Regions from separate parts of the Micromonospora sp. WMMD708 genome, predicted to be linked through region 1. Evidence: riboswitches for the same ligand, from Rfam matches in the RefSeq annotation. Region 1 holds a riboswitch; the other holds the start of a gene.
What was found. Region 1 has a riboswitch for cobalamin ahead of ACN260_RS10010 (ribonucleoside-diphosphate reductase subunit alpha). Riboswitches for the same ligand answer to the same signal wherever they lie in the genome.
Positions count from the first base shown of each region.

Region 2: linked by a shared signal. The riboswitch ahead of cobN (cobaltochelatase subunit CobN) and the one ahead of ACN260_RS10010 (ribonucleoside-diphosphate reductase subunit alpha) in region 1 are both predicted to bind cobalamin.

Region 1 is NZ_CP186060.1:2,211,783-2,219,114, forward strand. Features, by position in the region: gene ACN260_RS10000 (ABC-F family ATP-binding cassette domain-containing protein) at 1-946, shown strand, start outside; gene ACN260_RS10005 (ribonucleotide-diphosphate reductase subunit beta) at 1,065-2,042, opposite strand; gene ACN260_RS10010 (ribonucleoside-diphosphate reductase subunit alpha) at 2,096-4,471, opposite strand; cobalamin riboswitch at 4,593-4,806, opposite strand; gene ACN260_RS10015 (helix-turn-helix transcriptional regulator) at 4,834-5,721, opposite strand; gene ACN260_RS10020 (oxidoreductase) at 5,849-6,751, shown strand; gene ACN260_RS10025 (hypothetical protein) at 6,807-7,332, shown strand, end outside.
Region 2 is NZ_CP186060.1:2,825,212-2,832,543, forward strand. Features, by position in the region: gene ACN260_RS12400 (MFS transporter) at 1-1,100, shown strand, start outside; gene ACN260_RS12405 (aldo/keto reductase) at 1,174-2,073, shown strand; gene ACN260_RS12410 (hypothetical protein) at 2,164-2,499, shown strand; cobalamin riboswitch at 3,122-3,251, shown strand; gene cobN (cobaltochelatase subunit CobN) at 3,561-7,268, shown strand; gene ACN260_RS12420 (VWA domain-containing protein) at 7,316-7,332, shown strand, end outside.

The DNA of each region.
Region 1 (7,332 bases):
GGTACGGGCCGAACGGGAGGTAGCCGAGCGGCAGGTGCGCCAGGCCGAGCAGGACGTGAAGCGGCAGAAGCGGGAACTCCAGCAGGCCCGGGAGCGGGCGGCCCGCCGGGCGTCGACCGCCGCCCGGAACCTGTCCGACGCGGGGCTGCCCCGGATCGTCGCCGGCAACCTCAAGCGGGACGCGCAGGTGTCGGCGGGCCGGGCCGACGATGTGCACACCGCCCGGGTCGCCGACGCCCAGGCCCGGCTGGACCAGGCAGGCGGGGCGGCCCGCCGCGACGACCAGCTCGTCCTGGACCTGCCCGACACCACGGTGCCCGCCGGGCGCACGGTCTTCGCCGGCCACGCGATGCGGGTCGGCTACGCGGGTCGGCCGGTCTTCGCCGGTGACGGGGTCGACCTGACCGTCCGGGGGCCCGAACGGATCGCCCTGACCGGGCCCAACGGTGCGGGCAAGTCGACGCTGCTGCGGCTGGTCGGTGGTCGGCAGGAGCCGGACGCGGGCACCGTCGCGCGGGCGTCGGGGCGGGTGGCGTACCTGTCGCAGCGCCTCGACCTGCTCGACCCGGCCCGTACGGTCGCGGAGAACCTCGCCGGGTTCGCGCCGTCGAGGACCGACGCGGAGCGGATGAACCTGCTGGCCCGGTTCCTGTTCCGGGGTGCCCGTGTCCACCTGCCGGCCGGCGTGCTCTCCGGCGGTGAGCTGCTGCGCGCCACCCTGGCCTGCCTGCTGTCCGCCGAGCCGGCACCGCACCTGCTGCTGCTCGACGAGCCCACCAACAACCTGGACCTGGTCAGCGTGGCGCAGTTGGAGAGCGCGCTGCTGGCGTACCGGGGGGCGTTCGTGGTGGTCAGTCACGACGACCGGTTCCTGGTCGGGATCGCCGTGGACCGGTGGCTGCGGCTGGCCGACGGCCGGCTCACCGAGACCGGGCCTCCGGGGTGACCGGAGGGCGCGTGGTCCGGTCCGGTGCCGCGTCGCGCCACCGGACCGGACCCGGCCAGCACGGGGTCCGGTCCGCCGCGCGGAGCTGCTGCCCTGGCCGCGGCCCGCGCTGGTCGGGCTAGAAGTCGTCGTCGAAGGTGACGCTGCCGCTGACCCCCACCTGGTAGGCCGACACCCGACGCTCGAAGAAGTTCGACAGCTCCTGCACGTCCTGCAGATCCATGAACGCGAACGGATTCTGCGCCCCGTAGCGCGGCGCGATGCCGAGCTGGGCGAGCCGCCGGTCGGCGACATGCTCCAGGTAGGCCCGCATGTCCTTAAGTGACAGCCCCGACACGCCCTGGTCGAGCAGGTCCTCGGCGAACTGCACCTCGCACTCGACGGCCTCGGCGAGCATCTCGGTCACCTGACGTTCCAGGTCGGCGTCGAACAGGTCCGGCTCCTCCCGCCGGGCGGTCTCCACCACGTCGAAGGCGAACGCCATGTGCATCGACTCGTCGCGGAACACCCAGTTGGTGCCCGACGCCAACCCGTTGAGCAGGCCCCGGGACCGCAGGAAGTAGACGTAGGCGAACGCCCCGTAGAAGAACAGCCCCTCGATGCAGGCGGCGAAGCAGATCAGGTTGAGCAGGAACGCCCGCCGGTCGGCGCGGGTACGCAGCTCCCGCAGCCCGAAGACCGAGTCGATCCAGCGGAAGCAGAACTCGGCCTTACGCCGGATCGACGGGATGTTCTCGATGGCGGCGAACGCGGCGAACCGTTCCTGCTCGTCGGGCACGTACGTGTCGAGCAGGTTCAGGTAGAACTGCACGTGCACGGCTTCCTCGAACAGCTGCCGGGACAGGTAGAGCCGGCCTTCGGGAGAGTTGACGTGCTGATAGAGGTTGAGCACCAGGTTGTTGGCGACGATCGTGTCACCGGTGGCGAAGAACGCCACCAGCCGGGACACCAGGTGCCGCTCGGCCGGCGACAGCCGCTCCAGGTCGGCCAGGTCGGAGTGCAGGTCGACCTCCTCCACCGTCCAGGTGTTGCGGATGGCGTCGCGGAACCGGTCGAAGAAGTGCGGGTAGCGCATCGGCCGCAGGGTGAGGTCCATGCCGGGGTCGAGCAGCAGCTGCCGCCCGGCGGTGCGGGGTTCGTCGACGGTGGTCACTGGCACGCCTCGCAGCTCTCGGGGTTCTCCAGGGAACACGCCAGCGCCTCCGCGTCGGCTGCGACGACCGGGGCGACGGTGACGGTGGCCTGCTGGATCCGGGTCGCCGGACGCGACCGCAGGTAGTAGGTGGTCTTCAGCCCGGACTTCCAGGCGTACAGGTACATCGAAGACAGCTTGCCGATGGTCGGCGCGCTGAGGAACAGGTTCAGCGACTGCGACTGGTCGATGTACGGCGCGCGCGCGGCGGCCAGGTCGATCAGCGCCCGCTGCGGCAGCTCCCACGCCGTACGGAACAACTCCCGCACCTCGGCGGGCAGCTCGACGATGCCCTGCACCGAGCCCTCGGCCCGCTTGATCCGGTCGCGGATCTCCGCCGTCCACAGCCCGCGTGCCTTCAGCTCCCGCACCAGGTACGTGTTGATCTGGAGGAACTCCCCGGACATGGTCTCGCGCTTGAACAGGTTGGACACCTGCGGCTCGATGCACTCGTAGCAGCCGGCGATCGACGCGATCGTGGCGGTCGGCGCGATCGCCACCAGCAGCGAGTTGCGCAGACCGTGCGCCGCGATCCGGGTACGCAGCGCCGCCCAGCGCGCGGTCTGGGTCGGTTCGACCCCCCACAGATCCGGATGCAGGTCACCCCGGGCCGCCCGGGTCTGCGGGTACGCCGGGTGCGCGCCGAACCGTTCGGCCAGGTCGGTCGACGTCTCCAGGGCGGTCAGGAAGATCTCCTCCTGGACCCGGGTGGACAGCTCCCGCGCCCCGGCGGAGTCGAACGGCAGCCGCAGCGCGAACAACGCGTCCTGTAGGCCCATCAGCCCCAGCCCGACGGGCCGCCAGCGCGGGTTCGACGCCGCCGCCTGCTCGGCCGGGTAGTAGTTGATGTCGATCACCCGGTCCAGGAACACCAGCGCCGTGCGGACCGTCTCGCGCAGCTTCTCCCAGTCGATGCCGTCGTCGGTGAGGTGCGCGCCGAGGTTGACCGACCCGAGGTTGCACACCGCCGTCTCGGTGTCGCTGTTCACCTCCAGGATCTCGGTGCACAGGTTGGACAGGTGGATCGTGTTGCCCGGCACGCCGGTCTGGTTGGACAGCCGGTTCGCCGGGTCCTTGAACGTCATCCACCCGTTGCCGGTCTGCGCCAGGGTGCGCATCATCCGCCCGTACAGGTCCCGGGCCTTCACCGTGCGGACCGCCTTCTTCTCGGCGACCCGGTACGCGGCGTCGAACTCCGCGCCGTACAGGTCGGGCAGCTCCGGGGCGTCCGACGGGTCGATCAGCGACCAGTCGGCGTCGGCCTCGACCCGGCGCATGAACTCGTCGGGGATCCAGTTGGCCAGGTTGAGGTTGTGGGTCCGCCGGGCCTCCTCACCGGTGTTGTCCCGCAGCTCCAGGAACTCCTCGACGTCCGGGTGCCAGGGTTCCAGGTAGACGCAGGCCGCCCCCTTGCGCCGGCCGCCCTGGTTGACCGCCGCCACCCCGGCGTCGAGGGTCTTCAGGAACGGCACGATCCCGTTCGACCTGCCGTTGGTGCCCCGGATCAGCGCGCCCCGGCCACGTACCCGCGTGAAGGAGATGCCGATGCCGCCGGAGAACTTCGACAGCTTCGCCACCTGGTGGTAGCGCTCGTAGATCGAGTCCAGTTCGTCGCGCGGCGAGTCGACCAGGAAACACGACGACATCTGGGTGTGCCGGGTGCCCGAGTTGAACAACGTCGGGGAACTCGGCAGGTAGGCCAGCGACGACATCAGCCGGTAGAACCCGACCGCCTCGTCGGCCGTGGTGGACAGCCCGCAGGCCACCCGCAGCAGCCAGTACTGCGGGGTCTCCACCACCAGCCGCGACTGCGGGTGCCGCAGCAGGTAACGGTCGGCCACCGTACGTAGCCCGAAGTACTCGAACCGCAGGTCACCGGCCGGGTCGACGGCGTCGTCGAGCTGACGGGCGTGCCGGGCCACGAACGCGGCGGTGTCGTCGGCGATCAGGCCGAGGCCGTGGGCGTACCGGATGGACTCGCTGAACGAGGTCACCTCCTGCCCACGGACCTCCTTGTCCACGTACGCGGCCAGCAGCCGGGCCGCCAGCCGGGAGTACTGCGGTTCCACGCCGATCAGCTCCGCCGCCGTCTGGATCGACAACGTGTCCAGCTCGGCCGTGGTCGCCCCGTCGTAGAGGCCGCTGATCGTCCTGGTGGCCACCCGCAGCGGGTCGACCTCGTCCAGGTCGGCGGTCCACCGGGCGACGGCCGTGACGATCCGGTTGACGTCCACCGGCTCGGTGTCGCCGTCGCGCTTGCGTACCCGCATCGCGGACCGGCGCGGCTGCGCGCCGTCGACCTCGGACGGTGGGCTCTGCGCTGTGCTCGTCATGACCTCTCCTCGCTGTCACCGATGGCCATCGGGACGCGGGAGGACGCCGACGGGCGCGGCGCGACGGCCGGCCCGGGTGCTGGCGTCGGTCGTCCCGCGCGACCTCCGACCGCCGCGCGCAGCAGCGCGCGGCGCACTGGCAGGTCTTCGGACTCGCGGGCGTGACCGGGGTCGGTCGCCTACTGGCCGTCGCTTCCCGGACCTCGCGGTCCAGTGCTCGATGACGGCGGTCGTTCCCACTTACCGCTGCGGGGCAGTCCCGGATTTCCACCGGGTTCCCTGTTGCCTCGACCGGACCACCGGGACCGGCCGAACCAGCTGCGTGGCACACCATATATGGCGTGGATGGGGGAGAGGCAACACTAGATGTCGCGTCGTCGTGTTGGATAGCTCTCATCCGACCGGCCGGTTGCCCGCAGTGACGCCAGCAGCTGCAGCGCGTCGGCGTCGGCGCTGCCCGGCTCGGCGGTGAAGACCAGCATGACCGGGCCGGGGCTGCCGGGCAGCGGGTAGGTGTCCCAGTCCAGGACGATGTCACCGACCTCGGGGACCTGGAAGGTCTTGGTGCCGCTGACCGACCCGCGCACGTCGTGCCGGGCCCACAGCCGCCGGAACTCGGCGCTACGGATGCTCAGCTCACCGACGACGGCGGTGGCCCGGGGGTGGGTGGGGTCCGTGGCGACGGCGGCGCGCATCATGCCGATGTAGTCCATGGCCTGCTGTTCCCAGGAGGCGCAGCGCCGCAACGGGGCCGCCGCCTCGTCGAACATCAGCAGCAGCATGTTGAGCCGGTCCGGCGGGTGGTCCGCCGGGTCGCCGAGCAGCGCCACCGCCCACGCGTTCCAGGCGAGCAGGTCCAGGTGGCGGCCGAGCACCACCGCCGGGGTGTCCAGCACCCGCAGCAGCCGCCGGGTGCTCTCCGGCACCCGCTCCGGCCCGTGGTCGACCCGGGCCGGCACCGGCCGGCGGGCGGCGCGGGCCAGGGTGAACAGGTGCCGGCGTTCCTCGTCGTCGAGGCCGAGCGCGGCGGCGAGCCCGTCCAGCACGTCGTCGGACGGCCGCACCTCCCGACCCTGCTCCATCCGCTGGTAGTAGTCGGTGCTCAGCCCGGCCAGCAGCGCCAGTTCCTCGCGGCGCAGCCCGGTCACCCGGCGACGGCCGCCCGGCTCCAGGCCGACGTCGCGGGGGCGTAGCCGCCCGCGCCGGGCGCGCAGAAAATCGCCGAGTTCTCGGGCGTACGGATGGGTCATGTCGCCAGTGTGGCGTGGCCCGGACCGGCGTGGGTAGGTCTGCGGCACCTAGGCAACCGGGTACGACCGGTCCCGCCCGGCCGGGCTCTAGCGTCGACGGTCCGATCCGACCGTCAGGGAGCAGCAGATGACCTGGACCGCCGACCACATCCCCGACCAGCACGGCCGTACCGCCGTCGTGACCGGCGCGAACTCCGGCCTCGGCCTGGTCACCGCCGCCGCCCTGGCCCGCCGGGGCGCGCGGGTCGTGCTCGCCGTGCGCGACACCGCCGCCGGCCGGCGGGCCGCCCGGCAGATCGGCGGCGACGTCGAGGTACGCGAGCTCGACCTCGCCTGCCTGGCCTCGGTACGGGCGTTCGCGACGGCGTTGGCCGCCGACCGTCCGGTGCTCGACCTGCTGGTCAACAACGCCGGTGCGGTGCTGCTCGGCCCGCGCCGGACCAGCGTGGACGGCCACGAGCTGCACCTCGCCACCAACCTGCTGGGGCACTTCGCGCTGACCGGCCTGCTGCTGGGCAACCTGGGCGCGGCGCGGGCGGCCCGGGTGGTCAGCCTCAGCTCGATCACCCACCGCAACGCCCACCTGGACTTCACCGACCTGATGGTGGAGCGCGGCTACCGGGGCAGTACCGCGTACGGCCGGTCCAAGCTCGCCACCACCGTCTTCGGCATCGAACTGGACCGCCGGCTGCGCGCCACCGGATCGCCGGTGCTCAGCGTGCTGGCCCATCCCGGTGTCACCCGCACCAACCTGACCCCCCGGGCCTGGTCCCACCAGGGCCGGCGCGGCCGGGTGATCGCCCGGCTCAGCCTGCTCGCCACCCAACCGGTCGAGCAGGGCGCGCTGCCCCAACTGCGCGCCGCCACCGACCCGGGGGTCCACGGCGGCCAGTTCTTCGGCCCGGCCCGGTTCTTCCAGACCTGGGGTCCGGTCACCGAGGTGCGGGCCAGCCGGGAGGCCGCCGATCCCGCCGTCGGCCGGCGGCTGTGGACGGCGGCCGAGGAACTGACCGGCGTGCGCTACCTCTGACGCAGGGCCGCACTAGCATGGCTGCGGTCGGTGACGGCGGTGGAGACGAGGCGACATGGGATGGCTCGGGCGGGTGCTGGGTGGCGGGGGCCGGCAGGCCCAGAACGATCCGGTCCGGCAGGCGGCGCTGTCGGCCGAGGTGCGGCAGCGCTTCGGCGCCCACCTGGCCGTCCGCCCGGCCGAGCAGGTGGCGGCGATGGTCGGCCTGCTCGACGACGGCGACGGCCTGGCGGTGGCGGCCGGCATCGTCGGTGAGTTCGCCGACGCGGCCCACGCGGACCTGCTGGCCCAGACGACGGAGCTGTACCGGCGTACCGGCCAGCGGTTCCCGGTGGACCGGCGCAACTACCGGCCACTGTGGCGTGAGGCCGGTGGACGGTTGCACTGGCCGCTGTTCGCGCTGCCGGGCGGCCTGCACCCGTACGTGCACGTCGCCGCCGCCACCACTGTCGTCGGCACCCGGGCCGCCCAGTTCGTCCGGGCGACCGACCCCCATCCGCTGCTCGCCCGCCTGTTCGAGGTGCTCGACCTCACCACCTGCGGCTGGGAGTACGGCCGGGTGCGGGTGGACCACGACGGGG
Region 2 (7,332 bases), 610 kb from region 1:
GCCTCAGCGCCGGCCGGCTCGGACTGCTGCTGCTGGCCATGTCCGGGGGTGCGGTGCTGGCGCTGACCAGCGCCGGCCTGGTGACCCAGCGGCTCGGCCCGGCCCGCACCGTCGTCGCCTCGACCGTGCTGGTGGCGGTCGGCCTGGTCGGGGTGGGCGTCGCCACCCCGCTCGGCTCGCTGCCCGGCGTCGCGGTCGGCCTGTTCGCCCTCGGCTACGGCTCCGGCACCTGCGACGTGGGCATGAACGTCGAGGGCGCGGCGGTGGAGAAACGGCTCGGCCGCACCATCCTGCCCCGCTTCCACGCCGCCTGGAGCCTCGGCTCGGTGGCCGGCGCCGGGCTCGGCGCGGGCGCGGCCCGGCTCGGTGTGCCGATCACCGTGCACCTGGCGGTGCTGGCGGCGGTGGTGCTCGGCGGCACCCTGCTCGGGGCGCGCAACTTCCTGCCCGCCCTGCCCGCCTCCACCGCCGACGGTGCCGCCTCGGCCCGCCGGGGTGGCCTGCTCGCGGCCTGGCGGGAGCCGCGCACCCTGCTCATCGGGGCGCTGGTGCTGGTGATGGCGTTCACCGAGGGCAGCGCCAACGACTGGCTGGCGGTCGCCTTCGTCGACGGCTACGGGGTCAGCGAGGCCGCCGGGGCCGCCGTCTTCGGGGTCTTCGTCGCCGGCATGACCATCGGCCGGACCGTCGGCACCGTGGCCATCGACCGGTGGGGCCGGGTACCGGTGCTGATCGGCACGATCCTGCTGGCCGCCGCCGGCTCCCTGCTGGCGGTGCTGGCCGGCTCCGGTCCGCTGGCCGTCGTCGGGGTGGTCCTCTGGGGGCTCGGCGCGTCGCTCGGCTTCCCGGTCGGGATGAGCGCCGCCGCCGACGACGAGGAGCGCGCCCCCGCCCGGGTCAGCGTCGTCGCGGTGCTCGGCTACACGTCGTTCCTGGCCAGCCCGCCGCTGCTCGGTCTGCTCGGCGACCACGTCGGCATCCTGCACGCCCTGCTGGTGGTGCCGGTGCTGCTGATCCCCACCCTGGCACTGGTGCCGGCGACCCGTCCGCCGGCCGGAACCGCGCCGCAGACACCCGCCGGCCCGGTACAGAAAAACTAACAGTCGTCGGTCCCGGCCGGTATCGGGTGCGCGGCCGTTACGCCGGGTCACCGCCGCTGGCTAGGGTCGCCGGATGCCAACCGAGATCACCGCCGCAGCGGCGGGCCGCTGGACCCTGGGCGACCGCACCGTGCACCGGATGGGCTTCGGCTCGATGCGGCTCACCGCCCACCCCGACCGGGACCGGGCGCTGCGCGTCCTGCGCCGGGCCGTCGAACTGGGGGTCGACCACATCGACACCGCCGCCTTCTACGTCTCACCGGGCGGCACCCTGAAGGTCGGCACCGGCCCCGCCCGGTACGCCACCGAACTGATCCGCGCCGCGCTCGCCCCGTACCCGGAAGAACTGGTCGTCGCCACCAAGGTCGGCTTCCGGGCCGACCCGACGACCGGCCTGCACGAGGAGACCGGCCCGGCACAGCTGCGCGCCCAGGTGGAGGAGAACCTGCGCAGGCTCGGCCGCGACCACCTCGACCTGGTCAACCTGCGGATCGTCAAGCGGCCCGCGCCGGACTCCGTGGCGGAACGCTTCGGCGCGCTGGCCGACCTGCGCGACGCCGGCCTGATCCGGCACCTGGGCCTGTCCAACGTCCGCCTCGACCACCTCGACGAGGCGCAGCGCATTGCCCCGGTGGTCTGCGTGCAGAACAACTACGCCCTGGACAACCGCGGCGACCAGGACGCCCTGGTCCGCGAGTGCGGTGCCCGGGGGATCGCCTACGTGCCGTTCTTCGCGCTGGCCGGGGCCAACCGGGAGGGCGGGGCCCGCACCGACCACGACGCGGCCGTACGCGCCGTCGCCCGTGCCCACGACGCCACCCCGCAGCAGGTCCGCCTCGCCTGGACGCTGCACCAGGGCCCGCACGTGCTGGCCATCCCCGGCACCGGCGACCCGGCCCACCTGGTCGAGAACGTCGCCGCCGGGGCGCTGCGACTCACCCCCGACGAGCTGGCCGCCCTCGACCGGTCGTGAACGGGCCGCTCAGCCGGCTGTCACCGGGTTCGCAGCGTCCTTGCAGGTGGGGGTGCTCCACTGGAGGGACGCCGAGGAGAGGACGGGCAGATGGGCTGGTTCAGCCGACGGACCCGGGCTGACGAGGGCCTCCCCACCAAGCTCGACCGGGAGGCCAACCGGGACGACCTGACCGCGTTGGCGGACTTCGTGGCCGCCCACCGGGGGGTGGAGTTCTATCTCGAACCCGAAACCACCGCCACCGACACCACAGTGGTGGCGATCGCGCACGACGGGGAGTGGATCCGCCGCCGCACCGGCTCCCCGCGTACGGCTGCGAAGCTGGCCCACCGGCACGCGGTGCCCCTCTACGAGGCGGCGAAGACCGGTTACCCGGAGCGGATGCGGGCCTGGAACCGGGCCCACCCCGAGCGCCGCCTGCGCTGATCCCCGGTCGCGCGGGGTGGGGGTGACCTGTCGGGTGCGGCCGCCGGCCGTCCCGGCGGCTGCGGGGCAGGGGTGTGGGTAGTCCTCGCGGGTCCTTTCGAGCTGATGACGATGACGGATCGGCCCGCCGGGTGGGGCGACCCATACCACCGGGCCAGGGGCGACCGCAACTGCCCGGCTGGCGCGGCTCTACCGCGCCGGACGGATGGCTCTGCGGCACCGGATAGGCGCGGTGCTGCCGGCACCGGATGGGCGTGGCGTTGCCGGCACCGGATGGGTGACGCCGGTGGCATCGGATGGGCGCGACCCTGGGGCACCGGACGGGCGTGGACCTGCGTCAGCGGCGTGGGCCGCCCCGGGGCGGCGGGTGGGGTGGCCCGCGCTGTCCGGCCGACCACCGTCCGGTCAGGCCGGACCGGGGCGGGCCCCGAATCGTTGACGTCATCAGCTCGACAGCATGCGGAAGAGGTATCCCGTCCTCCCCGGGACCGTCCTCCCCGGGACCGTCCGCGCGGGGACGGCCTGCCTCGTCACGGGGGTCGATCGGTGCCGTCGCGGGGCCGGTGGCCGCCGTTGACCTCGGGGTGAGGAGTGTGGCAGCATTCGCGGCCTGACGGCAGTGAAGGAAGTCGGTGCGATTCCGACGCGGTCCCGCCACTGTCACCGGGGAGCGATCCCCCCTCGTGGGTCACGACCGTGCGTGCACGGTTGGAAGGCCGGGGGTGAGCGTCGATCCGGGAGCCAGGATACTTCGGCCGTCGGAGAACCCCAGGGCGTGGACACCCGAGGAGGACCCGATGACGCACCGCGTCACTGCCGACCCGACTACGGTCGGTGATTTCCGCATCACCGTAGAGCCCGCGCCGCCGCGTGCTTCTTTCTCTGCCACCGTCGCCGGCCGTCGCCGGGGCGGTCTGCCTGCCACGTACCGCTGACGGCCGGTCCGGGTGCCCCGCCGCAGGCGGGGTGCGTCGTACCTCCGCCGCCGCTGACCGGCGTCCCTCCCGCCCCGTCCAGCCCGGCCCCGCGGTCGAGTCGGACGTCACTCTCCGGAGCCGAACGTGCGCATCCTGCTGCTGTCCACCGCCGACACCGATCTGCTCGCCGCCCGCGCCAGCGCCGCCGACTACCGCCTCGCCAACCCCACCCGGGTCGACGTGGCCGCCGTGCCGGCCCTGCTCGACGGGGTCGACCTGGCCGTCGTACGGCTGCTCGGCGGGCGGCAGGCGTGGCCGGACGGCCTCGCGGCGGTGCTCGGCTCCGGCATCCCCACGATCGTGCTCGGCGGTGAGGCGGTGCCCGACGCGGAGCTGATGGCGGCCTCCACGGTGGCCTCCGGGGTCGCCACGGAAGCGCTGTCCTACCTGGTGGAGGGGGGTGCGGAGAACCTCGCCCAGCTCGCCCGGTTCCTCTCCGACACCGTCCTGCTCACCGGTGAGGGCTTCGACCCACCCACCCCCACCCCGCCGTACGGCATCCTCGACCACCGTCCGACGGACCCGGACGACCGGCCGGACCCGGCGGACGGACGGCCGGGCGGCGGGCGGCCCACGGTGGGGATCGTGTTCTACCGGGCGCACGCGCTGGCCGGCAACACCGGTTTCGTGCGGACCCTGGCCGACGCGGTCGACGCGGCCGGCGGCGAACCGCTGCCGATCTTCTGCGGGTCGCTGCGCGGGCTCACCCCCGGCGACGGGCCGCTGGACCTCTTCGCCCGCTGCGACGCGCTCGTCGTCACCGTCCTCGCCGCCGGGGGGACGGTCGCCGCCGACGCCTCCGGCGGGGGCGACGAGGACGCCTGGGACGTCGGCGCGCTCGCCGCCCTCGACATGCCGGTGATCCAGGCGCTCTGCCTGACCAGCACCCGGGAACAGTGGGCGGCCAGCGACGCAGGGCTGTCCCCGCTGGACGCGGCCATGCAGGTGGCCATCCCCGAGTTCGACGGTCGGATCGTCACCGTGCCGTTCTCGTTCAAACGGATCGACGCCGACGGGCTGTCGGTCTACGCCGCCGACGCCGAGCGGGCCGCCCGGGTCGCCGGGATCGCCGTCCGGCAGGCCCGGCTGCGCCACCTGCCCAACGCCACGAAGCGGGTGGCGGTCGTGCTCAGCTCCTACCCGACGAAGCACTCCCGGGTCGGCAACGCCGTCGGCCTGGACACCCCCGCCTCGGCGGTCCGGCTGCTCGCCGCCCTCGCAGACGCCGGATACCACCTCGGCGACGCGCCACCGCCCACCGACGGGGACGCGCTGATCCACGCCCTGATCGCCGCCGGGGGGCACGACGTCGAGTGGCTCACCCCGCAACAGTTGGCCGCCGCCGAGGCCCGGGTGCCGGGGGAGACCTACCGGCGCTGGTTCGACCAGGTGCCGGTCGACCTGCGGGACCGGATGCGGGAACACTGGGGTGAGCCACCCGGCCAGCTCTACACCGACGACGGGGACATCGTCCTGGCCGGGCTGCGGTTCGGCAACGTCACCCTGCTGATCCAGCCGCCGCGCGGCTTCGGCGAGAACCCGATCGCCATCTACCACGACCCGGACCTGCCGCCCAGCCACCACTACCTGGCCGCGTACCGGTGGCTGGCCACGTCGGTCGACGACGGCGGCTTCGGTGCCGACGCGGTGGTGCACCTCGGCAAGCACGGCACCCTGGAATGGTTGCCCGGCAAGGGCCTCGGCCTGGCCGCCGACTGCGCCCCCGACGCCGTCCTCGGTGATCTGCCGCTGGTCTACCCGTTCATCGTCAACGACCCCGGCGAGGGCACCCAGGCCAAGCGGCGGGCCCACGCCGTCGTGGTCGACCACCTGGTGCCCCCGATGGCCCGCGCCGAGACCTACGGCGAACTGGCGAAACTCGAACAGCTGCTGGACGAGTACGCCACCGTGCAGGCCCTCGACCCGGCGAAGGTGCCGGTGGTCCGGGGGCAGATCTGGGAGCTGGTGCGCGCCGCCGAACTCCACCACGACCTGCACACCGAGGCGATGCCCGCCGCCGACGACTTCGACGACTTCGTGCTGCACCTCGACGGCTACCTGTGCGAGGTCAAGGACGTGCAGATCCGCGACGGGCTGCACGTGCTGGCCGGGGTGCCCACCGGGGAGGCCCGGGTCAACCTCGTCCTGGCCGTGCTGCGCGCCCCGCAGGTGTGGGGCGGCAGCCGGGCCCGACCCGGCCTGCGGCAGGCCCTCGCCGCCCGCTACGGCCTCGACGAGCAGACGCTGCTCGCCGAGCCCGGGGCCCAGGTGGCGGTGCCGACGGCGTTGACCGACGTCGTCGACGGGCCGGCGGTCACCGCCGCCGACGCGGTGGACCTGATCGAGGGGCTGGCCCGGCGGCTTGTCCTCGGCATGGAGACCCTCGGCTGGGACGCCGACCGGGCCGACCCGGTGGTCGCCGAGGTGACCGGCGGATCCTGCCCCGACGTCGCCGAGGTGCTGCGGTTCGCCGCCCGCGAGGTGGTGCCCCGGCTGGACCGCACCACCGACGAGATCACCCACACCCTCGGCGCGCTCGCCGGCCGGTTCGTGCCACCCGGACCGTCCGGGTCACCCACCAGGGGGCTGGTCAACGTGCTGCCCACCGGCCGCAACTTCTACTCCGTCGACCCGAAGGCGATCCCCAGCCGCAACGCCTGGGACGTCGGGGTCGCGCTGGCCGACTCGCTGCTCGCCCGCCACCTCGCCGACACCGGGGAGTATCCGCGGTCGGTCGGGCTGACCGTGTGGGGCACCAGCGCCATGCGTACCCAGGGCGACGACATCGCCGAGGTGCTGGCCCTGCTCGGCTGCCGGCCGGTGTGGGACGACCGGTCGCGGCGGGTCACCGGCGTCGAGGTGGTGCCGCCGGCGGAACTGGGCCGGCCCCGCGTCGACGTCACGGTCCGCATCTCCGGCTTCTTCCGCGACGCGTTCCCGCACGTCGTCGCCCTCCTCGACGACGCGGTACGGCTGGTCGCCGCCCTCGACGAGCCGGCCGGGGACAACTACCTGCGCGCGCACGTGGCCGCCGACCTCGCCACCCACGGCGACGAGCGGCGGGCCACCGCCCGGATCTTCGGCTCCAAACCCGGGGCGTACGGGGCGGGACTGCTGCCGCTGATCGACGCCCGGAACTGGCGCACCGACGCCGACCTGGCCGAGGTGTACGCCGTCTGGGGCGGCTACGCCTACGGCCGGGGCCTGGACGGGCGGGAGGCGCGGGCCGACATGGAACGGTCCTTCGCCCGGATCGCGGTGGCGGCGAAGAACCAGGACACCCGCGAGCACGACATCGTCGACTCCGACGACTACTTCCAGTACCACGGGGGGATGGTGGCGATGGTGCGCCACCTGACCGGGGTCGCGCCGGCCGCGTACGTGGGCGACTCGGCGATGCCGCACGACGTGCGCACCCGCACCCTCGGCGAGGAGACCCGGCGGGTGTTCCGGGCCCGGGTGGTCAACCCGAAGTGGATCGCGGCGATGCGCCGGCACGGCTACAAGGGCGCGTTCGAGCTGGCGGCCACAGTGGACTACCTGTTCGGCTACGACGCCACCGCCGGGGTCGTCGACGACTGGATGTACGAGCGCCTCGCCGAGGCGTACCTGTTCGACGGGCAGACCCGCGAGTTCCTGGAGCGGTCCAACCCGTGGGCGCTGCGCGGCATCACCGAACGGCTCCTGGAGGCCGCCGAACGCGGCCTGTGGGCGGCCCCCGACCCCATCACCCTGGACCGCCTGCGGGAGACGTACCTGGCCACCGAGGGCGACCTGGAGGAACGACAGTGACACCTCCGACCACAGTGAGCGGGTTCCCCTTCTCGGCCGTGCTCGGCATGGACGACATGCGGCT